Regions from separate parts of the Micromonospora sp. A3M-1-15 genome, predicted to be linked through region 1. Evidence: riboswitches for the same ligand, from Rfam matches in the RefSeq annotation. Region 1 holds a riboswitch; the other holds the start of a gene.
The links. A riboswitch is a leader RNA that binds a small molecule or an ion and turns the genes downstream of it on or off. The one in region 1 is predicted to bind thiamine pyrophosphate.
Positions count from the first base shown of each region.

Region 2: linked by a shared signal. The riboswitch ahead of NLX85_RS20865 (ECF transporter S component) and the one ahead of NLX85_RS12465 (thiamine phosphate synthase) in region 1 are both predicted to bind thiamine pyrophosphate.

Region 1 covers NZ_JANAVK010000002.1:557,411-572,325, forward strand. Annotated here, with positions in the region: gene NLX85_RS12395 (DUF1707 domain-containing protein) at 14-526, shown strand; gene infA (translation initiation factor IF-1) at 799-1,020, shown strand; gene rpmJ (50S ribosomal protein L36) at 1,112-1,225, shown strand; gene rpsM (30S ribosomal protein S13) at 1,491-1,871, shown strand; gene rpsK (30S ribosomal protein S11) at 1,890-2,297, shown strand; gene rpsD (30S ribosomal protein S4) at 2,311-2,937, shown strand; gene NLX85_RS12425 (DNA-directed RNA polymerase subunit alpha) at 3,034-4,056, shown strand; gene rplQ (50S ribosomal protein L17) at 4,091-4,648, shown strand; gene truA (tRNA pseudouridine(38-40) synthase TruA) at 4,724-5,557, shown strand; gene NLX85_RS12440 (hypothetical protein) at 5,615-6,793, opposite strand; gene NLX85_RS12445 (class I SAM-dependent methyltransferase) at 6,920-7,525, shown strand; gene NLX85_RS12450 (ABC-F family ATP-binding cassette domain-containing protein) at 7,567-9,246, shown strand; gene NLX85_RS12455 (aldo/keto reductase) at 9,268-10,230, shown strand; gene NLX85_RS12460 (DUF559 domain-containing protein) at 10,447-11,403, opposite strand; TPP riboswitch at 11,525-11,634, shown strand; gene NLX85_RS12465 (thiamine phosphate synthase) at 11,629-12,255, shown strand; gene thiO (glycine oxidase ThiO) at 12,249-13,331, shown strand; gene thiS (sulfur carrier protein ThiS) at 13,328-13,528, shown strand; gene NLX85_RS12480 (thiazole synthase) at 13,525-14,304, shown strand; gene NLX85_RS12485 (thiamine phosphate synthase) at 14,349-14,915, shown strand, end outside.
Region 2 covers NZ_JANAVK010000004.1:81,502-96,416, forward strand. Annotated here, with positions in the region: gene NLX85_RS20810 (acyltransferase) at 1-925, shown strand, start outside; gene NLX85_RS20815 (DUF4097 family beta strand repeat-containing protein) at 939-1,718, opposite strand; gene recO (DNA repair protein RecO) at 1,821-2,696, shown strand; gene NLX85_RS20825 (isoprenyl transferase) at 2,705-3,505, shown strand; gene NLX85_RS20830 (hypothetical protein) at 3,576-3,761, shown strand; gene NLX85_RS20835 (thioredoxin reductase) at 3,902-4,123, shown strand; gene NLX85_RS20840 (pirin-like bicupin family protein) at 4,120-4,887, shown strand; gene gndA (NADP-dependent phosphogluconate dehydrogenase) at 4,894-6,336, opposite strand; gene NLX85_RS20850 (hypothetical protein) at 6,677-6,910, shown strand; gene NLX85_RS20855 (energy-coupling factor transporter transmembrane protein EcfT) at 7,010-7,810, opposite strand; gene NLX85_RS20860 (ABC transporter ATP-binding protein) at 7,807-9,240, opposite strand; gene NLX85_RS20865 (ECF transporter S component) at 9,356-9,934, opposite strand; TPP riboswitch at 10,009-10,115, opposite strand; gene NLX85_RS20870 (alpha/beta fold hydrolase) at 10,193-11,017, shown strand; gene NLX85_RS20875 (aminoglycoside N(3)-acetyltransferase) at 11,014-11,826, shown strand; gene NLX85_RS20880 (sugar isomerase domain-containing protein) at 11,823-12,572, shown strand; gene NLX85_RS20885 (DUF6328 family protein) at 12,662-13,165, shown strand; gene NLX85_RS20890 (acyl-CoA dehydrogenase family protein) at 13,283-14,915, shown strand, end outside.

The DNA.
Region 1 (14,915 bases):
CATGCTTGCCCTCATGGACGGGCGGAGCGGGATGCGGGCGGCCGACGCCGACCGGGAAGCCACAGCGGAGCGGCTCCGGGTGGCCCTGGAGGAGGGCCGGCTCGACCTGCACGAGTACGACGAGCGGCTGGTCCGGGCGTACGGGGCGAAGACCTACGCCGACCTGGACGAGGTGGTGGCCGACCTGCCCGGGACGACACCCGCGCACCGAGCCGCGGTGGCCCCGGCGACGCCGCCGGCGCCGTCGGCGGTGACCGACGCCGGCGGGACGGTCGTGGCGGGCGGGCGCGGCGCCGGCGGGCTGCTCGCGATCTGGTCGCCGTGGCTGCGGGTCGCCGGGATCCTCACCGCGATCTGGTTGTTCGCCTCGCTCGGCTCCGGGCACCTCGGGCACTACTGGCCGGTCTGGGCGATCGGGCCGTGGGGCTTCTTCCTGTTGATGCGTACCGTGGGTGGCGGACACCACGGGTGGCGCCCGGCCGAGCGGCGTGGCCGGGCCCGGCGGGACCGTCGCCGGCGTCGCTGACCCGACCCACGGGCTGTGGCGAGCGCCACAGCCGGCAGGCAGGGCCTGGCGAATCTCCTCCGTCGGGGTGACCGACGGGGTGGCCGGTTTGGCGACGGCGCGCAGGCGGGCGTACACTTTCTGATCGGCGCACAGCGTCCACTCCGGCATGCCCACCCTGCGCTTCGGTGGGACTCGGAGCCGCGGCTGGCTCGGGCTCGGCGAATCTCGCCGGAGCCCGTGTAAGACGTTGTGGGCCGTCCGGAGCAACCGACGTCAGGACAGCGGAGGACATGCCGAAAAAAGACGGAGCCATTGAGATCGAGGGTCGGGTCATCGAGCCCCTGCCGAACGCCATGTTCCGGGTGGAGCTCGCGAACGGCCACAAGGTGCTGGCTCACATCAGCGGCAAGATGCGGCAGCACTACATCCGCATCCTGCCGGAGGACCGGGTCGTCGTCGAACTCTCGCCGTACGACCTGACCCGCGGGCGCATCGTCTACCGCTACAAGTAAGCCTGACGGCGGCCGGGACGTCCCCGTGTCCGTCTTCGACGTCCGGGTCGCGCTCGTCGCGTCTCCGGGCCAGATGGGAAGTAAGGCAACCGTGAAGGTCAAGCCGAGCGTCAAGAGGATCTGCAACAAGTGCCGGGTGATCCGCCGGCACGGCCGGGTCATGGTCATCTGTTCTGACCCGCGCCACAAGCAGCGCCAGGGCTGAACCGTTCCCGCCGACCGTGACGAGCGGCGGCGGAACCGGCCCGGGTCGCAGATCCCGACACACACATCACCAGCTCGTCCCAGCCGCGAGCGGTACGCAGCGCGTACCCCCTCGTGGTTGACCCCCGGTCGGAGGCCGGGGCCCGCTCGGGCAGCGACCGATCCCGGTCGCCGGCGCTGATCGCGCCGGAAGGACAGGGACGGTCGGTAGCGGGGTGGGACGGGTCCACACCTCCGCCACAACATCACGAGGAGTACGCCCGCACATGGCACGTCTAGTCGGCGTGGATCTCCCCCGCGACAAGCGGATGGAAATCGCGCTCACCTACATCTTCGGGGTCGGTCGCACCCGCGCCCTGGAGACGCTGGCCGCCACCGGCATCTCGCCGGACAAGCGCGCTCGGGACCTCACGGACGAGGAGCTCGTGCAGCTCCGCGACCACATCGAGGCCAACTACCAGGTTGAAGGTGACCTTCGCCGCGAGGTCGCCGCTGACATCCGCCGCAAGGTCGAGATCGGCTGCTACGCGGGTATCCGGCACCGCCGGGGCCTGCCCGTTCGTGGCCAGCGGACCAAGACCAACGCGCGGACCCGCAAGGGCCCGAAGCGGACCGTCGCCGGCAAGAAGAAGCCCGGCAAGAAGTAACTAGGAGCGCACAGACTTATGCCACCGAAGGCTCGTGCCGGAGCCGCCGTCAAGAAGGTCCGGCGCAAGGAACGCAAGAACGTCGCCCACGGGCAGGCGCACATCAAGAGCACCTTCAACAACACCATCGTGTCCATCACGGACCCGACCGGTGCGGTCATCTCCTGGGCCTCCTCCGGCCAGGTGGGCTTCAAGGGCTCCCGCAAGTCGACTCCGTTCGCCGCGCAGCTGGCCGCCGAGGCCGCCGCGCGTCGGGCGATGGAGCACGGCATGCGCAAGGTCGACGTGTTCGTCAAGGGCCCCGGCTCCGGCCGGGAGACCGCCATCCGTTCGCTGCAGGCCGTGGGCCTCGAGGTCGGGCAGATCTCCGACGTCACCCCGCAGCCGCACAACGGATGCCGTCCGCCGAAGCGTCGCCGGGTCTGAGAGGTAGAGAGAGATGGCTCGTTACACCGGTGCTGACTGCCGCCGTTGCCGGCGGGAGAAGATGAAGCTGTTCCTCAAGGGCAGCAAGTGCGATGGCCCGAAGTGCCCGTTCGAGTCCCGGCCGTTCCCGCCCGGGCAGCACGGCCGCGGCCGCACCAAGGAGACGGAGTACCTGCTCCAGCTCCGTGAGAAGCAGAAGGCCCGCCGCGTCTACGGCGTGCTGGAGAAGCAGTTCCGCGGCTACTACGAGGAGGCCGTGGGCAAGCAGGCCAAGACCGGTGAGGTCCTCCTGCAGATCCTCGAGTCGCGGCTGGACAACGTGGTCTACCGGGCCGGCTACGCCAAGTCCCGGGACATGGCCCGCCAGCTGGTCAAGCACGGTCACTTCACGGTGAACGGCAAGAAGGTCGACATCCCGTCGTACCGCGTCAAGGAGCACGACATCGTCGAGGTCCGGGTCAAGAGCAAGGAGCTCACCCCGTTCATCGTCGCGCAGGCCGAGGCCGGCTCCAAGACCGTTCCGGCGTGGCTCGAGGCCATCCCCAGCCAGATGAAGATCCTCGTGCACTCGCTCCCGGCCCGCCAGGTGATCGACACCCAGGTCCAGGAGCAGCTGATCGTCGAGCTCTACTCCAAGTAAGGGCTCGTTGCGGTGGCCCGTCCTCCGGGGCGGGCCACCGGAACAGTTTGTGTCGTGGGCGTCATATAGCGGGCGCCCCGGAAGAGAAGAGAAAAGATGCTCATCAGCCAGCGACCGTCTCTCTCCGAAGAGTCGATCAACGAGACCCGGTCCCGGTTCACCATCGAGCCGCTCGAGCCGGGCTTCGGCTACACCCTGGGCAACTCGCTGCGGCGCACGCTGCTGTCGTCCATCCCGGGTGCGGCGGTCACCTCGATCAAGATCGACGGTGTCCTGCACGAGTTCACCACGATCCCCGGCGTCAAGGAGGACGTGGTCGAGCTCGTCATGAACATCAAGGAGCTGTGCGTCAGCTCGGAGCACGACGAGCCGGTCAGCATGTACCTGCGCAAGCAGGGCCCGGGCGACGTGACCGCCGGTGACATCCAGCCGCCGGCCGGTGTCTCGGTGCACAACCCGGACCTGAAGCTCGCCACCCTGAACGGCAAGGGCCGGCTCGACATGGAGCTGACCGTCGAGCGTGGTCGTGGCTACGTCACGGCGGCGCAGAACAAGCAGGCGGGTGCGGAGATCGGCCGGATCCCGGTCGACTCGATCTACTCGCCGGTGCTCAAGGTGACCTACCGCGTCGAGGCGACCCGTGTCGAGCAGCGGACCGACTTCGACCGCCTGATCATCGACGTCGAGACCAAGCCGTCGATGGGCCCGCGTACCGCGCTGGCCTCGGCCGGCTCGACGCTGGTGGAGCTGTTCGGGCTGGCCCGGGAGCTGGACGAGACCGCCGAGGGCATCGACATCGGGCCGTCCCCGCAGGACGCCCAGCTGGCGGCCGACCTCGCTCTGCCGATCGAGGAGCTGGACCTCACCGTCCGCTCCTACAACTGCCTCAAGCGCGAGGGCATCAACTCCGTTGGTGAGCTCATCGGGCGTACCGAGGCCGACCTCCTCGACATCCGCAACTTCGGTCAGAAGTCGATCGACGAGGTCAAGATGAAGCTCGCCGGGATGGGCCTGGGGCTGAAGGACTCGGCTCCGAACTTCGACCCGGCGCACGTCGTGGACGCCTTCGGCGAGGCCGACTACGACACCGACGACTACCGCGAGACCGAGCAGCTCTAGTCCGCGCTGCCGCCACACCTGAGGAGCACCAAGCATGCCCACGCCCACCAAGGGCCCCCGCCTCGGCGGCAGCCCCGCGCACGAGCGGCTGATGCTGGCCAACCTGGCCACTGCGCTGTTCCAGCACGGCAAGATCCAGACCACCGAGACGAAGGCCCGGCGGCTGCGTCCGCTGGCCGAGCAGCTCATCACCAAGGCCAAGCGCGGCGACCTCGCCTCGCGGCGTCGGGTGCTGGGCGTCGTCAAGGACAAGGACGTGGTCTACGCCCTGTTCGACCAGATCGCGCCCCGGTACGCCAACCGCAACGGCGGCTACACCCGGATCGTGAAGACCGGTCCGCGCAAGGGTGACGCCGCTCCGATGGCGATCATCGAGCTGGTGGAGGAGCTTCAGGTCGCCGAGCCGAAGGCGAACAAGAAGACCGCCGCCCGCAAGGCCGCCCAGCAGGACAAGGTCGAGGCCCTGGCCCCGGCCGAGGAGACCCCGGCGTCGGCCCCGGCCGACCAGGACTCCGAGCCGCCGGTGTCGGTGTCCGGCGACACCGCCCAGGCGCGCGAGGACGACGACGAGGCCAGCGAGAACAAGGCCTGAGCTGAGGCACACACCATCGGGCCCGGCATCCCTTCCTGGGGTGCCGGGCTCGACGCCGTGAACGGGAGGTACGAGGTGGACGAGCGGACCCGGCTGCGGCTGGACGTCTCGTACGACGGCACCGGTTTCTCCGGCTGGGCCGCCCAGCCCACCCGGCGGACGGTCGCCGGGGTGCTCATGCAGACGCTCGACCTGGTCCTCGGCGCGGGCACCGCCACGGGGCTGACCGTGGCCGGTCGCACCGACGCCGGCGTGCACGCCACCGGACAGGTCTGCCACCTCGACCTGCCGGCCGAGGTGTGGCGGCAGCACGACGGGAAGCTGCTGCGCCGGCTGGCCCGGCTGCTCCCGCCGGACGTGCGGGTGCGCGCGATGACCGAGGTGCCGGCCGACTTCGACGCCCGCTTCTCGGCCACGTTCCGCCGCTACGAGTACCGGGTGACCGACGCGCCGTGGGGCGCCGAGCCGCTGCGCCGCACCGACACCCTGGCCTGGCCGAAGCCGCTGGACCTGGCGGCGTTGAACGCCGCGGCGGCGGGGCTGGTGGGGGAGCACGACTTCGCCGCGTACTGCCGGCGGAAGGAGAACGCCACCACGCTGCGCGAGGTGACCCGTCTGGACTGGCGACGCGACCTGGACGGGATCCTGGTCGCCACCGTGCAGGCGGACGCGTTCTGCCAGAACATGGTGCGCAGCCTGGTCGGCGCCATGCTGGTCGCCGGGGACGGCCGCCGGCCGGTCGAGTGGCCGGCGAGCCTGCTGAGCCGCCGGGAACGTTCCAGCGAGGTGACCGTGGCGCCCGCGCACGGGCTGGCCCTGGTCGAGGTCGGCTACCCGGCCGACCCCGCCGAGTACGCCCGCCGCGCCGACCTCACCCGCCGCCTCCGGGTGCCCGTCGCCGAGGGCTGAGCACAGCGGAACGGCCCGCCGCCCCGGGAGGGAAGCGACGGGCCGTGGTGGTCGGGCTCAGTTGCGGGTGCCGTCCTGCCCGGCCGTGCCGTCGGTCGGGCTGTCGGTGGGCTGGCTGGCCGCCCCGCCGTTGGCCCGGCGCTCCAGCACGCTCCGGTTCAGGTAGACCTCGATCATGTCGTACAGGATGTCGCGGGCCTTGCTGTCGTCGGAGCTGATGCGTGCCCCGTCGGCCCGGGTGACCACGCAGAAGGCGAGGTAGTGGCCGCGGACCTGCCAGCCGACCCGCGCCGCGGCCGTGGCCACCGCCTCGGTGTCCTCGCTCGCCGCCATGCCGCGGAACCGGCCCTGCCGTTCGTCCAGCATGGGCCGGATCCGGTCGCGCGCCCGCTGGGCGCTGGCCACGTCGGTGAGGTTGAACAGGCCGGCCGTGAGCAGGTGGTCGCCGTCGGGGGAGCGGAGGGTGGCCCGGACCACCTGGTTGCAGCCGAGGCGCACCAGCAGGTCGGCGATCTCGCCGGTGGCCGCCACCGCGCAGCTGCCGCTGGAGTGCGTCTTGAGCACCCGGTACGCCGGCTGCCCGTCGGTCACCACCAGTTGCTGGCCGGGGAAGACCTCCTTGGCGGTGAGCGCCGCCTGGTCGGTGTCCCGGGAGTTGAGGTCGCTCCCGTCGGCCGCGGCGGACTGCTCCACCACGGGCGGGCTGCTCTGCTGGCCGGCCTGCGGCGTGGCGGTCCGGTCGTCGAGCAGGGCGGCCACGGCCAGCCCCGTGAGGGCGAGCAGCATCAGCACGGCGGCCCCGCCGATCAGCACCTGCCAGGCCCGGCCGCCGCCGCGCCGGTGGTCGGCCCGGCGGGCCCGGGACAGGTCCAGCGGGTCGGTGGTCCGGACGACGGGGTCGGGCGGAGCCGAGGTCGCCGGCCTGGGCGCGGCGGCCGGTGTCGGCTGCGGCACCGGTGGCGCGGGCTGCGGCGCCGCCGGCGTCGGCTGCGGCACGGGAGCGGGCTCCCGGGGCGGGGCGGGTCGGCTCGGGGCCGGCGCGGGAACCGGCGGGGCCGGCGCCCGCGTCTCGACGGCCGGTCGGGTGGGCCGGACCGGCGGGGGCAGCGACGGGGTGGGGAAGCGGGACGGCGAGGGACCCGCCGGCGGAGCCGCCGCGCCGGGCACGGACGGGTCCGACCCGGGCTTCGGGTACTCCAGGAAGGCGTCCTCATCGGACTCGTACCGATACACCATGGTGGCTAGAGTAGGGGCCATTGTCCCTTTCGGGGGTAATATCGGGAAATTCTGGCGGAGTGGCGTCGCGTCCTGCCCCGGCCACCGTCGCCGGTACCGATCCCGGGCGGTGCGACAATGCCCGTCGTGACCGGCGACCACTACTTCACCGCGGAACCCACGACCGCCGCCCGGCCGCGCGAGGTCGAGTTCTCCGCCGGCGGGCGCGACTACACCCTCGCCTCGGCCAGCGGTGTCTTCTCCGCCAACCGGCTCGACCCCGGCACCGCGGTGCTGCTGCGCAAGGCCGACCTGCCGGCGCACGACGCCACCGGCGCGCTGCTCGACATCGGCTGCGGCTTCGGGCCGATCACCTGCGTACTGGCCGCCAGCGCGCCGGCCGCCACGGTCTGGGCGGTCGACGTCAACGAGCGGGCCCGCGAACTCACCGCCGCCAACGCCGCCCGCGTCGGCGCCGCCGACCGGGTCCGGGTCGTCGCCCCGGACGACCTCCCGGCCGACGTCGCCTTCGCCCAGATCTGGTCCAACCCGCCGATCCACATCGGCAAGGGGGAGCTGCACGACCTGCTGCGACGCTGGCTGCCCCGGCTCACCCCGGACGGGGTGGCCTGGCTGGTCGTCGCGCGGCACCTCGGCGGCGACTCGCTGCACCGCTGGCTGGTCGAGCAGGGCTGGCAGGTCGAGCGGCACGCCAGCCAGAAGGGCTACCGGGTACTCCGGGTCACCCGGTAATCCGGTGTCGCCCACGCCCGCCCCTCGGGCAGGATGCCCGCGTGGGATACGTGGACGTGGCAGGGGTCGGGCACATCCTCCCGGACGGCCGGGAACTCTTCGCCGAGGTGTCGTTCCGGGTCGGTGAGGGCGCCAAGGTGGCCCTCGTCGGGCCCAACGGCGCCGGCAAGACCACCCTGCTGCGCATGGTCGCCGGCGACCTGCCGGTGAAGACCGGCGTTGTCGCCCGCGCCGGTGGGCTCGGCGTGATGCGGCAGTTCATCGGCATGATCGGCGACGAGTCGACCCTCGCCGACCTGGCGCTGTCGCTCGCCCCGCCGGCGCTGCGCGACGCCGGCCACCGCCTCGCCGAGACCGAGGCGGCCATGCGGGCGGCCGAGGTCCGCGGCAAGTACAGCAGCGCCGCCGGCAAGGCCCAGCTCGCGTACGCCGACGCGCTGGCCGCCTGGGGCGAGGTCGGCGGCTACGACGCCGAGGTGCTCTTCGACACCGTCGCCACCATCGTCCTCGACCTGCCCTGGGACGCCGCCCGGGAACGCCCGGTGCGGACCCTCTCCGGCGGCCAGCAGAAGCGGTTCGCGCTGGAACTCCTGCTCCGCGGCCCCGACGAGGTGCTCCTCCTCGACGAGCCGGACAACTTCCTCGACGTGCCCGGCAAGCGCTGGCTGGAGGCCCGGCTGCGCGAGTCCGGCAAGTCCGTGCTCTACGTCTCACACGACCGGGAACTGCTGGCCCAGACCGCCGACCGGGTGGTCGCCGTCGAGGGCGGCAGCGCCTGGGTGCACCCCGGTGGCTTCGCGAGCTGGCACGAGGCCCGGGTGGCCCGGCACGCCCGCCTCGACGAGCTGCGCCGCCGCTGGGACGAGGAACACCAGAAGCTGCGTGAGCTGATGCTCATGTACAAGCAGAAGGCCGCGTACAACGACGGGATGGCCTCCCGCTACCAGGCCGCCCAGACCCGGCTGCGCAAGTTCGAGGAGGCCGGGCCGCCGCCCGTACCCCCGAAGGACCAGGACATCCGGATGCGCCTGACCGGCGGGCGGACCGGCAAGCGCGCGGTGATCGCCGAGCAGCTCGAACTGGACGGCCTGACCTACCCGTTCGACCTGGAACTCTGGTACGGCGACCGGGTGGCGGTGCTCGGCGCGAACGGCACGGGGAAGTCGCACTTCCTGCGCCTGCTCGCCCGCGGCGGCACCGACCCCGACCCGGCCAACACCCCCGTCGACGGCGCGGCGGCGCTCGCCCCCGTCGCGCACGGCGGCCAGGTACGCCTCGGCGCCCGGGTCCGGCCCGGCCACTTCTCCCAGACCCACGACCGGCCCGAGCTGATGGCGAAGACGCTTGTCGAGATCCTGTGGCGGGGCGACGAGCACCGGGCCGGCATGGACCGGCACGCGGCCATGGCGGCGCTGTCCCGCTACGAGCTGGCCGGGCAGGGCGACCAGCGCTTCGGCACCCTCTCCGGCGGCCAGCAGGCGCGCTTCCTGGTGCTGCTGCTGGAGCTGTCCGGGGCCACCCTGCTGCTGCTCGACGAGCCGACCGACAACCTCGACCTGGCCTCCGCCGAAGCCCTCGAAGCGGGGCTTGCCGCGTTCGCGGGGACGGTCGTGGCCGTCACCCACGACCGGTGGTTCACCCGCTCCTTCGACCGGTTCGTGCTGTTCCGCGGCGACGGCGAGGTGGTGGAGACCCCCGAGCCGGTCTGGGACGTGCGGTGAGCGCCCGGCCGGCGGCATAGGGTGGATCTCGTGACTGAGATGACCTACCGCCGGCTGGGCGACTCCGGGCTCGTGGTGTCCGTCGTCGGCATCGGCTGCAACAACTTCGGCCGCAAGCTCGACCTCGACGGCACCCGCGCCGTGGTGGACGCCGCGCTCGACGCCGGGATCAACTTCTTCGACACCGCCGACATCTACGGCGAGCCGCAGGGCGGCTCCGAGGAACTGCTCGGGCAGGCGCTCAAGGGCCGCCGGGACGACGTGGTGGTCGCCACCAAGTTCGGCATGGACATGCACGGCCTCAACGGGCCCGACCACGGCGCCCGGGGCGCCCGCCGCTACATCGCCCGGGCCGTCGAGGCGTCGCTGCGCCGGCTCGACACCGACCACATCGACCTGTACCAGATGCACGAGCCCGATCCGGGCACCCCCATCGACGAGACCCTCGCCGCGCTCGACGACCTGGTGACCGCCGGCAAGGTGCGCTACCTCGGCAACTCGAACTTCGCCGGCTGGCAGATCGCCGACGCCGACTGGACCGCCTCCTCCCAGGGCCGCACCCGCTTCATCTCCGCACAGAACCACTACTCGCTGCTGGAGCGGAGCGTGGAGGCCGAGGTGATCCCGGCGTGCGAGCGGTTCGGCCTGGGCATGCTGCCGTTCTTCCCTCTCGCCAACGGCCTGCTCACCGGCAAGTACAAGCGCAACGAGGCCCCGCCCGCCGGCAGCCGGCTCTCCGGCGGCGGCCGGTACGCCGAGCGCCTCGCCGCCGCGGATTGGGACACCATCGAGGCGATCGAGGCGTACGCGGCCGAGCGCGGGGTCAGCATGCTCCAGGTCGCCATGGGCGGGCTCGCCGCCCGGCCGGCGGTGACCTCGGTGATCGCCGGCGCCACCACGCCGGAGCAGGTACGCGCCAACGCCGAGGCGGGCACCTGGCAGCCCACCGACGAGGACCTCGACGCCCTCGACGCCCTCCTCTGAGACACCCTCCCGCTGCCCCGGTGCCCTCCTCGGGCCGCCGGGGCAGCGCGCTGTCCGCCCCCGCCGCCCGCCGCCGCCCGCCGTCGCTCCGCGCCCCTCGGGGCGACGTTGCCGCCGGCCAAGCAGCGCGCCACAGGCGCGTCCGGGCCGTGAGTGGAACGCCATGGGTGTCATGGCCGGGCTTTGACACCCATGGTGTTCCACCGACGTCGGGGTTCAGCGGGTGGTGCGTTCGCGGAGGGCTTGGCGGACCAGGGCGATGGTCGCGCGGGGGTGGCGGAGGACGTCGTCGGCGGTGAAGCGGAGGACCAGCCAGCCCGCCGCGCGGATTGCGTTCAGGCGGGCGACGTCCTGGCGGAAGTGGGCGCGTTCACGGTGGTGGTCGCCGTCATACTCGACCGCGACGCGGAGCGCGGGCCAGGCCAGGTCGACGCGGGCGATGAAGCGGCCCCGGGCGTCGTGCACGTCGTGTTGGGCGACGAGCGGGCCCAGACCGGCGTCGAGCAGGAGCAGCCGCAGGCGGGTCTCCATCGGTGACTCGCTCGGCGGTTCCGCCAGCGCCAGCACCTCGCGCAGCAGCGGCAGGCCCGGCCAGCCAGAGCGCTCGGCAGCGTAGGCGCGCAAGGCGGGCAGCTTCACCACCCGGCGGTGCAACAACGCCTCGACGGCGACCAGCGCGTCGACCCGCGAACCCTGCCGGCCGAGGTCGAACGCGGTGCGCAGCGCCGTGGTGACCGGAAGGCCGGCGAAGCGGGTGCGGTCGGTGTCCGGCAGCACGGAACGGACCGGCCGCACGCGGGGATGGGACCGCAGGCGGGCGGCCCGGGGCAGCAGCACGGTGACCGGTGCTCTCGTGCCGCGCCCCCTCGTCGGCGTTGGCGGGGAAGAGCCGGGCGTAGAGGCGTCCCGGCCGAGCAGGTCGGCGCCCCAGAGGAAGGCCGCGCTGCGCCCGGCGATCGCCGCGCTGGGCGGCAGGCGCAGTGCGACGGCGTCGCACCACATTCGGTGGTCGCCGTCGCGGTAGCCGTTGTGGTGCACGTAGACGTCCGGCAGCAGCCGGATCCACGCTGGACTCCGCAGCATGGTCCAGGTCAGGAGCCCTTTGGCGACGGCGGTGCTGCCGCGGAACGGCTGGACGGACAGCCGGCGGGGGACCTGGGCGGGTGAGGCCATCCGGACAGCATCACGTGATCGGGAGATCACCCGCTGTCCCCAATCTCCATCCGGGACGGTCGGTGGGAAATTCTCCACCCACCCTTGGCGGATCCGCGCGCACGTCGTACGGTAGGCCCGCAAGTGACCCACGGGAGCCCGGTGCCACCGGGCTGAGAGGGGGGCTGGAAGCCCCCGACCGTCGAACCTGATCCGGGTAATGCCGGCGCAGGGAGGAGAGTTGCCGTGCCGTCCCTGGGACGACTGCATCTGATCACCGACACCCGGCCGGGGCGGGACCCGCTCGCCGTGCTGCGCGCCGCCCTGCCGGTGGCCCGCGCCGAGCTGGTCGTGCAGGTCCGGGTGGAGGACGACGCCACCGACCGGGAGGCGTACGAGCTGGCCCGCCGAGTGGTCGGGCTGTGCCGGCCGTACGGGGCGGCCTGCCTGGTCAACGACCGGCTGCACGTGGCGCTGGCGGTGGAGGCCGCCGGCGGCCACGTCGGCGCGGAGGACCTGCCGGTGGCGGCGGCCCGCCGGGTGCTCGGCGCCGACGCCGTGCTCGGGGCGACCGCGCGGGAGCCGGGCGGCGCCGTCGCGGCGGTCGCCGCCGGGGCCAGCTACCTGGGCGTGGGCCCCTGCCACGCCACCACCACCAAGGCCGGCCTGCCCGACCCGATCGGCCCCGAGGGGGTACGCGCGGTGGCCGGCGCGGTGGACGTGCCGGTGATCGCCATCGGCGGGGTGACCGCCGCGTCGGTGCCGGCGCTGCGGGCCGCCGGGGCGTACGGGGTGGCGGTGGTGGGGGCGCTCTCCGCGAGCCCCGATCCCGCCCGCACGACCGTCGAGCTGATCGAGGCCCTGACGTGCTGACCCGACCGGACGTCGCCATCGTGGGGGCGGGACCGGTCGGGCTGGCGATCGCGTGGCGGTGCGCGTCCCGTGGGCTGCGCGTGACCGTGCACGACCCGGCGCCCGGCTCCGGGGCCTCGCACGTCGCCGCCGGGATGCTCTCGCCGGTGGCCGAGGCGTACTTCGGCGAGCCCGAGCTGACCGGCCTGCTCGCCGAGTCCGCCGCCCGCTGGCCCCGCTTCGCCGCCGACCTGGCCGAGGCGGCCGGCGCCGATGTCGGCTACCGCGCCGACGGCACGCTGGTGGTCGGGCTCACCGCCGACGACCTGGCCGAGGCGCGACGGCTCTGGTCGTACCAGCAGGGGTTGGGGCTGCCGATCACGCCGTTGCGCCCCTCGGAGCTGCGCGACCGCGAGCCGGCGCTGGCCCCGCGGGTGCGCGGCGGCGCGGTCGCCCCCGGCGACCACCAGGTCGACCCGCGCCGGCTGGTGGCCGCGCTGCGGGCGGCGGCCGAACGGGCCGGCGCGGTGCTGCGCCCGGGCCGGGTGGACGCGCTGTCCGAGGTGGACGGCCGGGTCACCGTGGTCGCGGCCGGCTGCGGCGCAGCCGCCCTGACCGGGCTGCCGGTGCGGCCGGTCAAGGGTCAGGTGCTCCGGCTCCGCGCGCCCGGTCGCGGCGCGCCGGACTTCCGGCACGTCATCCGGGGGTACGCCGACGGCGAGTCGATCTACCTGGTGCCCCGGGACAGCGGCGAGGTGGTGGTCGGGGCGACCGTCGAGGAGCGCGCCGACACCGAGGTGACCGCCGGCGCGGTGCTGCGACTGCTCCGCGCCGCCGTGGACCTGGTGCCGGAGCTGGCCGAGTACGACCTGGTCGAGGCGACCGCCGGGCTCCGCCCCGGCACGCCGGACAACGCGCCGATCATCGGGCCGCTGCCCGGCCGGCCAGGCGTGCTCGTGGCCACCGGGCACCACCGGCACGGCATCGTGCTCACCCCGGTCACCGCCGACCTGGTCACCGAACTGATCGTCACGGGCGAGCCGGACCCGCTGCTCGCCCCCTTCAGCCCGGACCGGTTCGGGAAGGAGCCCAGGTGAGACTGATCGTCAACGGCGCGGGACGGGACCTGCCCGGCGGCTCGACCGTCGCCGATGTGGTGCGCGCGGTCACCGCCCAGGAACGCGGCCTGGCGGTCGCCGTGAACGGCGAGGTGGTGCCGCGCGGCGGCTGGTCGGCGACCGTGCTGCGCGACGGCGACCGGGTCGAGGTGCTCAGCGCCGCCCAGGGCGGGTGAGCCGGATGGCCTTCGAGATCGGCGGGGTCGGTTTCGGCTCCCGGCTCGTCCTCGGCACCGGCGGCGCGGCCAACCTGCACGTGCTGGAACAGGCGATCCGCGCCTCCGGCACCGAGCTGGTGACCCTCGCGCTGCGCCGGGTGGACACCGCCCCCGGCGCGGCCGGCGGCCTGCTCGACGTGCTGGACCGGTGCGGCGTACGGCTGCTGCCGAACACGGCCGGCTGCTACACCGCGTCCGAGGCGGTGAAGGTGGCGCGGCTGGCCCGGGAGGCGTTCGACACCGACTGGGTGAAGCTGGAGGTGATCGGCGACGAGCGCACGCTGCTGCCCGACGGGGTGGAGCTGCTGCGCGCCGCCGAGGAACTGGTGGCCGACGGGTTCACGGTGCTGCCGTACACCTCGGACGATCCGGTCCTGGCCCGCCGGCTGGCCGACGTGGGCTGCGCGGCGGTGATGCCGGCCGGCGCGCCGATCGGCTCCGGGCTGGGGGTGAGCAACCCGCACCACATCCGGCTGATCCGGCAGGGCGTGGACGTGCCGGTGATCCTCGACGCCGGGATCGGCACCGCCTCCGACGCGGCGCTCGCCATGGAACTGGGCTGCGACGCCGTGCTGCTGGCCAGCGCGGTCACCCGGGCGGCCGACCCGGTGGCGATGGCCACCGCCATGCGGCACGCCGTCGAGGCGGGGCGGCTGGCGTACGGGGCGGGCCGGATCGCCCGCCGCTTCCACGCTCTCGCCTCCACCCCCGACGAGGGGAGGCCGGACCTGTGACGGCACCCGCTTCCGTCGCTCTCGGCGCGCGGCCGGACCGCCCCGTGCCGTCGGGCGTCGTGCTGCTGACCGACCGGCGGGTGGCGCGGCGACCGCTGGCCGAGGTCGTGGCGGCGGCCGTGGCCGGGGGAGTGCGCTGGGCGGTGCTGCGGGAGAAGGACCTGCCGCGGGCCGAGCGGGCGGCCCTGGCCGCCGAGCTGCGCGCGATCCTCGCCGGCGCCGGCGGCCGGCTGATCGTCGCCGGGCCCGATCCGCTCGACGGTGACGCCGTGCACCTGCCGGCCGCCGGCCCGTACCCGCCGCCGTCCGCCGGGCTGGTCGGCCGCTCCTGCCACGACGCCGCCGAGCTGGCCCGGCTCACCACGGAGGACTACGCGACCCTGTCGCCGGTCTTCCCGACGAGGACCAAACCCGGCTACGGCCCGCCCCTGCACCCGGCCGGGCTCCGCGAGCTGATCGGCGCCAGCCCGGTGCCGGTGCTCGCCCTCGGCGGCATCGAGTCGCCGGGACAGGTGGCGGCCTGTGTCGCGGCCGGCGCGGCCGGGGTCGCCGTGCTCGGCGCGATCATGCGCGCCGACGATCCCGCCGCGGTGGCCGCCACGCTCACCGCG
Region 2 (14,915 bases), on a different contig from region 1:
CGCCGCCGTCTTCGTGCCGGCCATGCTGCTCACCGGGCTGCCGCTCACCCCGAAGGTGCTGCTGTGGCTCTTCCCGGTCAGCGACCCACCGGCCAACGACTGGGGCGCCATCGCGCTGAGCCCAATCTGGTACCTGCGGGACTACCTCTGGTTCGTGCTCGCCTCGCCGGTGGCCCTGTGGCTGTTCCGCCGGGCCCCGCTGCCCACCCTGCTGGCCCCGTACGCGCTGCTCGCGGCGATCGAGTTCGGCGTGCTGGCGAACCCGCCGACCGTGCTGCGCGAGTTCGGCCTGTACTTCGGCGCCTGGCTGCTCGGCTTCGCCCACCACGACGGCCTGCTGCGCCGCATGGCCAACCGGGTGCTCGTCCCGCTGGCCCTGGCCCTCGGCGCGGCCGGGCTGGGCTGGATCCTCACCCACCCCGGCCCGCGCGGATACGACCTGAACGACATCCACCTGGGCAACGCGCTCTGGTCGGCGGCGTTCGTCCTGGTGGCGATCGGCCGGGCGCCCGCCGCGGCGCCCTGGGTGGACCGCATCCCGGCGCTGGGCCGCGTGATCACCGTGCTGAACCGGCGCGCGCTGACCGTCTACCTGTGGCACATGCCGTTCGTGGCGGCGCTCACCCCGCTGGTGGACGTGGTCGGCTGGTCGCACCAGGACCCGGTCGGGCTCGCGATCCGGGTGGTGCTGGTGTTCGCGCTGGTCGGCGTGGTCACCCTGCTGGTCGGCTGGGTCGAGGACCTGGCCGCCCGGCGTACCCCGGAACTGGTGCCCGGACGCCCCCGGCGGAGCGTGGCCGAGCGGGCGGCGGCCGCACCGGCCAGCCCGGCGCCCGCCGGCGCGGAGACCGCACTGGCCGCGGCCGGCGCCCGGGTGCCGGCCCCGCGAAGGGCGCCGGAGCGGTCCGACCTCACGCCGCGCTGACCGGCGCCCGCACTCAGCGCTGGTGGACCGTCACGTTGCCGCTGGTGGCGGTGACGTCGAGCAGCAGGGTGGCGGCCGGGTCGTTCGGCACCGTCAGCTCGGTGTCGCCGGACTTGGCGTCCGCCCGCACCCGGTACCGGCCCGGTGGCACGGTCAGGTCGACGTCGCCGCTTGTCGCGTGCAACCGGGCCGCGGCCGGCTGGTCCAGCTCGACGACGAGGTTGCCCGAGGTGGCCTCCGCGTCCAACCCGGCGGCGAGCCGGCGGGCACTGATGTCGCCGGAGGACGCGCGCAGCCGGACCGGGCCGGTCGCGTCGACCACCTCGATGTTCCCCGAGGTGGTGGCGGCGCGGACCTCGCCACGGGCCTCGGTCACCGTGAGGTCGCCGGATTTCAGGGTGAAGTCCACCGGCCCGACCCGGTGCAGCATGACGTTCCCGGAGCTGGTCTCACCGCGCACCGTCACACCTTCCGGGGCGGTCACCTCCCAGGAGACCGTGCACCGGGGGCCGCAGTCGTTCGGCAGCACCAGCTCGTCGCCCTTGATCTCGTAGCGGGTGTCCGGCTCCCCGCCCTGGTAGCGGACGATCCGCTTGATCCGCACCTGGCCGGCCGCGCCGGTGGCCCGGATCGTCACGTCGCCCGCGCCGCCGGCCGGCACGGTGATCCGGGTGATCTTCGCGCTCTCGGTCTGGTCGTAGTCGAGGCGGCGGAACGACAGGGTGTCGCACCCGGCGAGGACGATCAGGGTGGCGGCCGCGGCGGCGGCGACGGCGGTCCGGTGCAGAGCCATGGCCAGGACGCTACGGGCGACCGCGCGGGCGGCGCATCCGGGTTCGACCGCCGGTCCACCCCGAAGAGACCCTGAGATCGCACCCCGAGGGAGAATGGCCCGATGGCCGGATACCGCCGACAGCTCTACCGCGACGACGCGGTGGTGCTGCGCGTGCAGAAGCTGGGGGAGTCCGACCGCATCATCACCCTGCTCACCCGCCGGCACGGCCGGCTGCGCGCGGTGGCCCGGGGCGTACGCCGCACCACCAGCAAGTTCGGCGCCCGGCTGGAGCCGTTCGGGCACGTCGACCTCCAGCTCGCCGGCGACCCCAAGGGCAACCACGGCAGCTCGCTACACACCATCAGCCAGGCCGAGGGCATCGACCTCTACGGCAAGCGGTTCCTGGGCGACTACCCCCGCTACACGGCGGCCAGCGCGATCGCCGAGACCGCCGAGCGGCTCACCCCGATCGAGCGCGAGCCCTCGCTGCGGCTGTTCCAGCTCACCCTCGGCGCGCTGCGTTCGCTGGCCACCGGCGACCACGCCACCACCCTGGTGCTCGACGCCTACCTGCTGCGCGGCATGGCCTTCGCCGGCTGGGCGCCCGCGCTGACCGCGTGCGCGGTCTGCGGCACCCCGGGGCGGCACCGGGCGTTCTCGGTCCCGGCCGGCGGCGCGGTCTGCCCGGACTGCCGGCCCCCGGGCGCCGCCCACCCCGCCCCGGCCACCATCGACCTGATGTCCGCGCTGACCACCGGCGACTGGGCGTACGCCGACGCCACCGAGACCGGTGTGCGCCGCGAGTGCAGTGGCCTGGTCGCGGCGCACCTCCAGTGGCACCTGGAGCGCGCGCTACGCTCGCTGCCGCTGGTCGACCGGGGTGCCCCGGCGTCCGGCGCGGTCCCGCCGCCCGGCGGCGCGGGGCCGGGTGTGGTCCCGCCGCGCACCGGAGGCGGGCCCACCGCCGCTGGTGTGAACAGGGAGATGACCGAGTGATCCGATCCATGAGGGCCGGCCGGCGCGAGCCGCTGCCACCGACTCCGCACCCCTCCGGTGCCCGGCCGCCGGCGCTGCCGGCCGACGCGCTGCCCAAGCACGTCGCCGTGGTGATGGACGGCAACGGCCGCTGGGCCAAGGAGCGCGGGCTGCCCCGGACCAAGGGTCACGAGCAGGGCGAGCACAGCCTCTTCGACACCATCGAGGGCGCCATCGAGCTGGGCATCCCCTACCTGTCGGCGTACGCCTTCTCCACCGAGAACTGGCGGCGCTCGCCGGACGAGGTCCGCTTCCTCATGGGCTTCAACCGGGACGTCATCCGGCGCCGCCGGGACCAGCTGGTCGACCTGGGCGTCCGGGTGGTCTGGTCCGGCCGGGCCGGGCGGCTCTGGAAGAGCGTCATCTCCGAGTTGCAGACCGCCGAGGAGATGTCCCGCGGCAACTCGACCCTGACCCTCCAGTTCTGCGTCAACTACGGCGGGCAGGCGGAGATCGCCGATGCCGCCGCCGCGATCGCCCGCGACGCGGCCGCCGGCCGGATCGACCCGGGCAAGGTCACCGAGAAGACCATCGCGAAGTACCTCTACCACCCGGAGGTCCCCGAGGTGGACCTCTTCCTCCGCCCCTCCGGCGAGCAGCGCACCTCCAACTTCCTGCTCTGGCAGTCCGCGTACGCGGAACTGGTCTTCCTCGACACCCTCTGGCCGGACTTCGACCGCCGCCACCTCTGGTACGCGTGCGAGCTCTACGCCCAGCGGGACCGCCGCTTCGGCGGCGCGCTGCCCAATCCGGTGGCCCCCACCACCTGAGGTCGCGCTTACCGACGCCGCCTGCTGGGTATCAATCCGGACAGCAGGCAGATTGCGGAGGTGAACCCACATGATTCAGAAGCGGATTGCCCAGTGGGCGGTCATGGCGGTCGCCGTGCCGCTGGCGGCGGCCGGCGCGCGCCGGCTCAGCCACTCCCTGGAGGCCCGTCGCGGCCCGACCGGGGTGAGCCGACTGCTCACCAAGGGCGCCGACATGCTGCGGCCGCAGAAGGCCAAGCGTCGTCGGTTCTGGTGACGTCGACGGTCCGCCGCGGTGTCGCGGCGGACCGTGCCGCGGGCGCCCCGCGTCCGGCTTTCCGGCCGGGAGCGGGGCGCCCGCGCGTACGATCGGCGCGAGGGCGCGCCGCCGGGACGCGCCCGCCACGGGGGTGGGGGATGCACGATCTCCGGTTCAAAATGATCATGGCGTTGAACGCGGCGGACCTGGGCAGCCCGATCTGCGAGCAGGTCGCCGACATCTGCGCGGAGATCGCCGAGCAGCACTGCGCCGAACTCGGCCACACGCCCGCCGTGCGCGCCGGGGAGATCGCCGAGCTGAGCACCGGCGAACCGTCGCTCACCTGGGCGCCGGCCGATACCGGGCAGCGTGCCTGGTGACGGCGACGGCGCCCGCACCGGCGGTGGACGTCCGGCGGGCCGGGGACCGCTTCTTCACCCGGCTGTCCTGGCTCGACTCCAAGCACTCCTTCTCGTTCTCCCGGCACTACGACCCGGCCAACACCCACCACGGGCTGCTGCTGGTCAACAACGACGACGTGGTGCGCCCGGGCAGCGGCTTCGAGACCCACCCGCACCAGGACATGGAGATCGTCACCTGGGTGCTGCGCGGCTCGCTGGTGCACCAGGACTCCACCGGCCACTCGGGCGTCATCTATCCCGGCCTGGCCCAGCGGATGAGCGCCGGCACCGGCATCCTGCACTCGGAGAAGAACGACTCCTGGCGGCTGGAGAACACCGCTCCGCACCGCGACCCGGTCCACTTCGTGCAGATGTGGGTGCTCCCCGACGAGGAGGGCATCGACCCGGGCTACGAGCAGCTCGAGATCGGCGACGAGCTGCTGCGGGGCGGCCTCGTGCCGGTCGCCTCCGGCATGGACCGGTACGACGGCGCCTCCGCCATCCGGATCCGCAACCGGTACGCCACCCTGCACGCCGCCCGGCTCGGCCCCGGTGACTCGGTGAACCTGCCCGACGCGCCCTTCCTGCACCTCTACGTGCCCGGCGGCACCGTGACGCTGGAGGCGACGGGACAACTCGGCGAGGGCGACGCGGCCCGGATCACCATGGCCGGGGGCCAGCGGGTGACCGCCGCCGAACCCGCGGAGATCCTGGTCTGGGAGATGCACGCCACGCTCGCCTGAGCGTGCTCACGCCTCCACTTCGGAGCGGTCACCCGCCCAGAGCGTGTGGAACGACCCCTCCCGGTCCACCCGGTGGTAGGTGTGCGCGCCGAAGTTGTCCCGCAGCCCCTGGATCAGCGCGGCCGGCAGCCGCTCGGCGCGCAACGCGTCGAAGTAGGCGAGCGACGACGAGAAGGCCGGGGTGGGCACGCCCGCCCGGGCCGCGTCGGCCACCACCCGCCGCCAGGCCGGGACCCCGGCGCCGACCCGGTCGGCGAACCAGGGGGCCACGAGCAGCGTGGGCAGGTCCCGCTCGGTGTCGTACGCCTCCCGGATCCGGTCCAGGAAGCGCGCCCGGATGATGCAGCCGCCCCGCCAGATGGTGGCCGTGCCGCCCAGGTCGATGTCCCAGTCGTACTCCCGGCTGCCGGCGCGGATGTGGTCGAAGCCCTGCGCGTACGCGACGATCTTGCTGGCCAGCAGCGCGCGCCGCACGTCCTCGACGAAGGTGTCCCGGTCGTCCACCTGCCACTTCTCGCCCGCGTCGGCGAACGCGCGGCGGGCGGCGGCGCGCTGGTCGGCGTGCCCGGACAGCGACCGGGCGAAGGTGGCCTCCGCGATGCCGGTGATCGGGATGCCGAGGTCCAGGGCGCTCTGCACGGTCCAGCGGCCGGTGCCCTTCTGCTCGGCCTGGTCCAGCACCACGTCGACGAAGGGCCGGCCGGTCGCCGCGTCGGTGTGCCCGAGCACCTCGGCGGTGATCTCGATGAGGAAGGACTCCAGCTCGCCGCCGTTCCACTCCCGGAAGATCTCCGCGATCTCCGCCGGGCTCGCCGACAGGCCGGCCCGCAGCAGGTCGTACGCCTCGGCAATGAGCTGCATGTCCGCGTACTCGATGCCGTTGTGGACCATCTTCACGAAGTGGCCGGCGCCGTCCGGCCCGATGTGCCGGCAGCACGGGACGCCGTCCACCTGGGCCGCGATCCGCTCGAAGATCGGGCCGAGCTTCCGGTAGGACTCGGCCGAGCCGCCCGGCATGATGCTCGGCCCGCGCAGCGCGCCCTCCTCGCCCCCGGAGACGCCGGTGCCCACGAAGTGCAGCCCGTGCCCGCGCAGCGCCTCCTCCCGGCGGCGGGTGTCGGCGAAGTGCGCGTTGCCGCAGTCGACGACGATGTCCCCCTCCTCCAGCAGCGGCACCAGCTCGTCGATCACCGCGTCGGTGGGGGCGCCGGCCTTCACCATGACGATCACGGCGCGCGGGCGCTCCAGGGAGGCGACGAAATCGGCCATCGACTCCGAGGCCACGAACGTGCCCTCGCCGCCGTGCTCGGCCAGCAGGCTCCGGGTGCGCTCGGGCGAGCGGTTGTGCACGGCCACGGTGAAGCCGTTCCGGGCCAGGTTGCGGGCCAGGTTGCGGCCCATCACCGCCAGGCCGGTGACCCCGATCTGCGCCGTCGCCCGCTGTGCCATGCGTACCGCCACCTTTCGTCTCCGGTGCCCGTGCTGCGACCGTATCGCGGCCGGCGCGGGGGGTGGGCCGGGACGTCGACGCCGGGTGAGGACGCGGTCGCGGTCGGTCCTCGGTAATTCGGGTGCGCGCCGGGGCGGCGGTGGGTTAACGTGCGGTCATGCGTAACTGACGCCCACCTCTCGCAGGCCCGGTCCACCGTGCGTACCGCCGTGGACCGTGCGCCCCGGGCGTCCGCATCCTCCGCGCCACCGTCGGTGGTGGCGTCGCGTGCCTTGTCGGACCGCCCGGGTGTTCCCCGCTCGCCGTGCCCACGGGTGCCCGACAGTCAGGAGGCAGCGTATGCCCGCCAAGCGCAGTCCGAAGAAGTCCCACAAGCCCGCGCCGTCCCCGGTGGACCTCACCCCGGCGGATCTCGACGCGCTCACCGTGGCGCCCGCCGCGCCGGTGAGCCTGCCCGGCCGCGCCGACACGCCGCCGCCGAAGGCCGGCCCGCCCGCCGGCCGGGAGGCCCGGCTCTCCGGGCGCAGCCAGCGCGCCGGCCAGACCCGGTTCTACGCCTTCCGGCGCAGCTGACCGGCCCGTGATCGGCTCGGGTTGCGGCAGCCCGTGGTGTCCCGCCCTCGGGACGACAGGCTGTGCCGCAACCCGGGTCGGTCAACCGGCGGCCGCCGGTCAGCCGATCAGCGGCCGGAAGGTGCCCAGCAGCACGCTGGCCGTCAGCGCCGCCGCGGCCAACGTCCCGGCGGCGACCACCAGCAGTGCATCCGCGCGGGTGAAGCGCTGACGCCGGGCGACGGTACGCGGGGTGCCGGCGTCGAAGCCCCGGGCGTCCATGGCCACCGCCAGGCGGGTGCCCCGCCGGATCGCCCCGACCAGCAGCGCGAACGCCGTCGATGCGAACAGCCGCAGCTTGGCGATCGGGTTGCGGCCGGCGTCCACGCCCCGCGCCCGGCGGGCCATGCTGATCATCCGCCACTCCTCCTCCAGCAGCGGCACCAGCCGGAACGCGGCCAGCGCGCCGATGGCGAACCGGGCGGGCGCCTTCGCGTTCTGGATCAGCGCGTCGGCCAGGTCGGTGGGGTCGGTGGTGGCGAACACGATGATCCCCGGCAGCGCCACCGCGAGCATGCGCAGCACCAGGCCCAGCGCGGTGACCAGCACCCCCTGGGTGACCAGCAGCGGACCGGCCGCGAGCAGCACCGGGCCGGACCGGTCGGCGGCGAAGAGCACCAGGGTGACCAGGATGCCGCCGGCGCCGGCGAGCAGCGGCCAGGCGCGCCGGGCCAGCACCCGGTAGCGGATGCCGAACAGCGGTAGCACGGCCAACTCGACCGCGATGGCGATCGCCGGGGCGACCGGGTCCAGGGTGGCGATCAGGATGATCGAGAAGAGCAACGCGGCGGCCAGCTTCGCCACCGGGTTGCGCCGGGCCAGCGGCGCGCCGGCCGCCGCGACGGGTTCGACGCCGATCACCGTCGGCCTCCGGGCGTTCGCCGCTCCAGGGTGACGGTCCGGTCTGCTAACGCCGCCACGAAGTCGGGATCGTGGGTGACCGCGACGACGCCGTGGCCGGCGTCGCGCAGTTCGGCGAAGAGGTCGATCAGCTCCCGCCAGGTCCGCCGGTCCTGGCCGAAGCTGGGCTCGTCGCAGATCAGCAGGCGGGGTGCGGTGGCCAGGGCGGTCGCCACGCTCAGCCGCCGCGCCTCGCCGCCGGAGAGGGTGTACGGGTTCGCCCCGGCCAGCCGGTCCAGCCGCAGCCGCTCCAGCAGCGCGTCCACGATGGCCGTGACGGCCGCCTCGGGCCGGCCGGTGCGGCGCGGGCCGAGCGCCAGTTCGTCGCGGACGGTGCCGGTGACGAACTGGTGTTCCGGGTCCTGGAAGACCGAGCCGATCCGCCGGGCCAGGGCGGGCGCCCGCCAGCGGTGCGGGGGAGTGCGCGCATCTGGGCCGGCCATCGCCTCGGTGGCGGCGGCCCTACCGGTGCCGGGGCGGAGCAGGCCGCCGAGCAGCAGGGCCAGGGTGGACTTGCCGGCGCCGTTGGGGCCGAGGACGGCGAGCGCTTCGCCGGCGCGTACCCGAAGGTCGGTGGCGGCCAGCCGGGGCGGCAGGCCGAGCCGGTCGGCGGTGAGCAGCACCTCGCCGGGCGGCGCGGTGGCGTGCCGGGGCGGCACGGTGCGGCCGGGCACCCACACCCCGGCGTCGGCCAGCGCGTCGCCGTGCGCGGCGAATACCGTGTCGGGCCGCCCGTCGGCCCGCACGCCGCCGCCGGGCTCCAGCACGATCACCCGGTCGACCAGCGGCAACGCCTCGGCGACCCGGTGCTCGACCAGGATCAGCGTGGTGTCGGCGTCGACGGCGTCCGCGACGGCCTGCCGGACCAGGGCGGCGCCGGCCGGGTCGAGATTCGCGGTGGGCTCGTCGAGCAGCAGCAGCCCCGGCCGCAGGGCGAGCGCCCCGGCCAGGGCGAGCCGCTGCTGTTCGCCCCCGGAGAGCGCGGCGGTGGGCCGGTCCCGGTGGTAGGGAAAGCCGACCCGGCGCAGCGCCTCGTCCACCCGGGGCCAGATCTCGTCGGCGGGCACCCCCCGGTTCTCCAACCCGAACGCCACGTCGTCGCCGCAGCGGGCCATCACCAGTTGGCTCTCCGGGTCCTGGAAGACGACGCCGACGCGCTCCCGGGCCTTGCGCGGGTCGAGCCCGTCGATCTCGACGGTGCCCTCCTGCTCGCCGGAGTCCTCGGGCAGCAATCCGGCCAGCGCGGCGAGCAGCGTGCTCTTGCCCGCCCCCGAAGCCCCGAGCAGCAGCACCCGCTCGCCGGCCTCGATGCGCAGGTCCACTCCCCGGACGGCCCAGCCCTTCCGCCCGGCGTGCCGCCACCCGAACCCCCGCAGGTTCACGGCCCCCACGCGCCACCTCCCCTCCGGCCCTTCCGGCCCCAAGCTTGGTTGATCAAGGAGTTCGCGTCTGGAAAACCGCCTCGGCCGACGCAAACTCCTTGATCAACGCGGTCGGCGGGGGCGGTCAGACGGCGGCGCGTTCGCGGCCGGCGGGGAAGCGGTCGAGGACACCCGTGTTGGCCAGGGCCCGGGTGAGGGCGACGCTGCCCACGCCGGCCACCACCAGCGAGCTGGCGGCGGTCAGCAGGATGTACGGGAGGCGGAAGCTGCCCCACGCGGTGCCCGGGTACCAGACGAAGACGTCGTAGATGGCCGCCGCGAGACCGGCCAGCGTCGCGGCGAGCAGCGCCACGGGCAGCCGGTAGCTGCGGTAGGCGAAGAGCGCGAAAGCCAGCTCGGCGGCGGCCGCCTCCAGCGGGCCCTGCACGACGATCGTCCAGCCCCAGCTCGTGCCCAGCGCCACGGAGACCAGCGCGGCCAGGGTGAGGGTGAAGAGCGCCGCGCCCGGCTTCCGGACGACCAGGGCGCCCAGCACGGCCGGGACCAGCCAGACGCCGTACAGCACGGCGCGGCCGGGCAGCGGGATGGCGTCAGCCGGCCCGTTCCAGAGCAGGCCCCAGGCCCAGAAGATGATGCCGAACGCCACCGCGAGGACGGAGGCCACGACGATGTCGATCGTGCGCCACCGGTTGGGGTTGTCCATGATTGCTCCCAGTTCTGTACGGCGAACCAGGAGAAGACGCACGCCGCGCCCGGTGGTCACCGGACGGCGGCGCGGCTGGAGGTCGACCGAACTCCCTGCGCTGGCATTACCCAGATCAGGTTCGAGGGTCTGCGGGCACCGGCCCGCACTCTCAGCGCTGTGCGCTCCCCTGTCGGATGTGAAGTTGTCTCGTCGCAGACGCTAGCACCGACCCCGCCCCCGGGCCCAGCAGGGCGATCGCCCGTTAGGGTGGCGATCATGCGGATCGACGCGCGAGGGCTGACGTTCGAGGTACGCACCGGCGGCCCCGAGGGCGGCGAACCCGTCCTGCTGCTGCACGGTTTCCCGCAGCACGCCGGCGAGTGGGACGAGGTCACCCCCGCGCTGCACGCCGCCGGGCTGCGCACGTACGCGCTGGACCAGCGCGGCTACTCGCCCGGCGCGCGGCCGGCGGACGTCGGGGCGTACCGGATCCCGGAGCTGGTGGCCGACGCGGCCGCCGTGCTCGACGCGCTCGGGGTGACCACCGCCCACCTGGTCGGTCACGACTGGGGCGCGATCGTGGCGTGGGGGCTCGCGGCCGCGCACCCGGAGCGGGTCCGTACGTTGACCGCCGTCTCGGTGCCCCACCCGGCGGCCATGGGGCACGCGCTCGCCACCGACGCGCGGCAGAAGGCCCGCTCCTCCTACATCGCCCTGTTCCGCAAACCGGGCAAGGCGGAGAAGGTGCTGCTGGCGTTCCGCGCGGCGGCCCTGCGCCGGATGCTCGCCGGGGTGGGCGACGCCGACCGGGTGGCCCGCTACGCCGACCCGATGCGTGAGCCGGGCGCGCTGACCGCCGCGCTGAACTGGTACCGGGCCATGACCGGGGCGGACATGAAGGCCGTCGGGCCGGTGGGCGTGCCGACCACGTTCGTCTGGAGCGACCGGGACGTGGCGATCGGCCGGACCGCCGCCGACGCGTGCGCCGCCCACGTCACCGGCGACTACCGCTTCACCGTGCTGCCCGGTGTCACCCACTGGATCCCGGACGAGGCGCCCGGTCCGCTGGCCGCGGCGATCCTGGCCCGCGCCGGCCGATGACCGCGAGCCCCGCGCCGGCCCGGCCGCACACCCGCGCGTCCCTCGCCGCGCAGCTCCACGACCTCGGGGTACGTCCCGGCGCGACCGTGCTGGTGCACGCCTCCCTGCGCCCGCTGGGCTTCCTCTGCGGCGGTCCGGAGGCCGTGCTGCTCGCCCTGCGCGACGTGCTCGGCCCGGCCGGCACGGTGGTGGTGCCCACCCACACCCCGGACAACAGCGACCCGGCGGGCTGGAGCAACCCGCCGGTGCCGGCGGACTGGTGGCCGGTGATCCGCGACGGGCTGCCCGGCTTCGATCCGGCGGTGACACCGAGCCGGTTCATGGGCGCGCTGGCCGAGCTGGTCCGCACCTGGCCGGGGGCGCGGCGCAGCGACCATCCGTTCGTCTCGTTCGCCGCGCTCGGGCCGGCCGCGGCGCGGGTCGTCGACGGCCATGCGCGGGCCGACATGCTGGGCGAGGGCTCCCCGCTGGCCCGCCTCTACGATCTCGACGCCGACGTGCTGCTGCTCGGCGTGGACCACGGCAGCAACACGTCCCTGCACCTGGCCGAATACCGGCAACCGGCGCCGCCCCGGCAGCGCTGCGGCGCGGCCGTGCTGACCGGCGACGGCGGCCGGGAGTGGGTGGGGTGGGACGACGTGGACCTGCACGAGGAGCGTTTCGCCCGGCTCGGCGCCGACCTGGAGGCCACCGGCGCGGTGCGGCTCGGGCCGGTCGGCGACGGGACGGGCCGGTTGATGAGGCAGCGGGCGGCGGTCGACTTCGCGGTCGAGTGGCTGGCCCGGCACCGACGGACGGAGGAAGCATGACGGTGAGCGCCGAGGCGTACCTGGCGGTGGTGACCGAGACGATCGCCCGGGTCGCCGCCGAACAGCGGGAGAACGTGGCCGGCGCGGCGGACCTGATCGCCGCGTCGCTGCGCGCCGACGGGGTGGTGCACGCGTTCGGCACCGGCCACTCCGAGGCCCTCGCCATGGAGATCGCCGGCCGGGCCGGCGGGCTCGTCCCCACCAACCGGATCGCCCTGCGCGACCTGGTGCTGCACGGCGGCGAGCCGGCCGACGTGCTCGGCCCGAAGCTGGAACGCGAGCCGGCCGTGGCGCACCGCCTCTACGAGCTGGCCCCGGTCCGGCCGCAGGACGTGTTCGTGCTGGCCTCCAACTCCGGGGTGAACGGGGCCATGGTCGAGTTCGCCGCCATCGTCAAGGAGCGCGGGCACGGGCTCGTGGCGATCACCTCGGCGCAGCACTCGGCCCGGATGACCTCGCGCCACCCGTCCGGGCGCAAGCTCGCGGACTTCGCCGACGTGGTGCTCGACAACGGCGCCCCGTACGGCGACGCCACCCTGCCGCTGCCCGGCGGCGGCGCGGTCGGCGCGGTCTCCTCGATCACCGCCGCGCTGCTGGCCCAGCAGATCGTGGCCGAGGTGGTCGCCCGGCTGCTCGCGGCGGGGGAGCGGCCCCCGGTCTACCTGTCCGCCAACATCACGGGCGGCGACGAGCACAACGCCGATCTGGAGGCCCGGTACGACGGCCGCATCCGCCGCGGGTCCTGAACCGGTTTCACGCTCGGCCCGATCGGGCACTGGCTGTGCTGCCGGTGGGAGGCCCCCACCGGCAGTACCGTCTTCCCTGGAGGTAGCGGGTGTCCAAGGAAACCGAGAAGCAGCGCTGGCAGCGCAACTTCGCCGACCTGCTCCAGGAGCTGCGGGTGGCGCAGACCGGGGTGCAGATCCTGTTCGCCTTCCTGCTGACCCTGCCGTTCAGCAACGGCTTCACGCGGACGACCGGTTTCCAGAAGGACGTCTACATCGTCGCGTTGCTGGCCGCCGCCGCGGCCACCGCGATGATCATTTCTCCGGTCGCCTTCCACCGCGCGCTGTTCCGCCAGGGCCGCAAGCCGGAGCTGGTCCGCTTCGCGCACCGGATGGCCAGCGCCGGCCTCGGCTTCATGCTGATCTCGATGGTCAGCGCGGTCCTGCTGGTCACCGACTTCGTGCTGAGCCGCCCGATCGCCTTCCTGCTCAGCGCGCTCACCGGGGTGTGGTTCCTGGTCTTCTGGGTGATCCTGCCGTTCGCCCGGCGCAGCTGGGGTGACGACGACATCGACGACGAGGACGACGATCCGCGGGCGCTGGCCGGCGACTGACCGCGCGGTCCCGCCAAATCGGACGTGCGCGCGAGGCTACCCCTGGGTAACACCCGGGGGTAGCGTCGTTTTCGTCGCACGTCGACGCAGCCGGACCGAGGTCTCCAGGAGGCAGCCGTGACCACGACACACAACAGCCGACCCGACCCCGCCGGACACGGCGGCCCGACCGGGCGGGTGGCGCCGATCGACGACCCCGAGCCGCCGCCCGGCACGGCCGCCGCGGTCGACGCCGCGGGTGGCGCCGGGCCGCTGCCCACGGAGGCCGGCCAGGTCTCCGAGAAGGAGGCGCGGCAGGTCGCCGAGGCGGCCCGCGAGGCCTCCTGGGACCGGCCCAGCTTCGGCAAGGAACTCTTCCTCGGCCGCTTCCAGCTCGACCTCATCAACCCCTGGCCCCGCTCCGACCCGGACGACGTGGCGCGGGCCGAGGAGTTCCTCGGCGCGTTCGGGGCGTACCTGGACTCCGAGGTGGACGGTGCGGCCATCGAGCGCGACGCACGGATCCCCGACGAGGTGTTCCACGGGCTGGCCCGGCTCGGCGCCTTCGGCATGAAGATCGACCGGAAGTACGGCGGCCTCGGGCTGAGCAACCTGCACTACTGCCGGGCGCTCATGCGGGCCGGCTCGGTGAACCCGTCGATCGGCGCGCTGCTCTCCGCGCACCAGTCGATCGGCGTGCCGCAGCCGCTGAAGATGTTCGGCACCCCCGAGCAGAAGCAGCGGTTCCTGCCCCGGCTGGCCGCCGGTGAGGTGTCCGCCTTCCTGCTCACCGAGCCGGACGTCGGCTCCGACCCGGCCCGCCTGGCCACCATGGCCGAGCCCACCGAGGACGGCACCGGCTACCGGCTCAACGGCGTGAAGCTCTGGGCCACCAACGGCACGGTCGCCACCCTGCTCGTGGTGATGGCCCGGGTGCCGGCGGCCGAGGGGCGGCGCGGCGGCATCACCGCCTTCGTGGTGGAGGGCGACAGCGAGGGCATCACCGTCGAGCGGCGCAACGAGTTCATCGGGCTGCGCGGCCTGGAGAACAGCCTCACCCGGTTCCACGACGTCTTCGTGCCGAAGGAGAACGTGATCGGCGGCGAGGGCAAGGGCCTGAAGATCGCGCTGACCACGTTGAACACGGGCCGGCTCTCGCTGCCGGCCATGTGCGTGGGCGCCGGCAAGTGGGCGTTGAACGTGGCCCGCGAGTGGGCCGCGGACCGGGTCCAGTGGGGCCGGCCGGTCGGCGAGCACGAGGCGGTCGCCAAGAAGCTCGCCTTCATCGCCGCCACCACGTACGGCATGGAGTCCATGCTCGACCTCTGCTGCCTGCTCGCCGACGACGACCGCAACGACATCCGGATCGAGGCCGCGCTGGTGAAGCTCTACGCCAGCGAGATGGCCTGGAAGATCGCCGACGAGCTGATCCAGATCCGGGGCGGTCGCGGCTACGAGACGGCCGACTCCCTCGCCGCCCGGGGCGAGCGCCCGGCCGCGGTGGAGCAACTCCTGCGCGACCTGCGGATCAACCGGATCTTCGAGGGCTCCACCGAGATCATGCACCTGCTGATCGCCCGCGAGGCGGTGGACGCGCACCTCTCGGTGGCCGGCGACATCATCGACCCGGACGCCGGGCTGGGCCGCAAGGCGAAGGCCGGCGCGCGGGCCGGCGTCTTCTACGCCAAGTGGCTGCCCACGCTCGCCGTGGGCAAGGGTCAGGCGCCCGGGGCGTACCACGAGTTCGGCCCGCTGGCCGGTCACCTGCGGC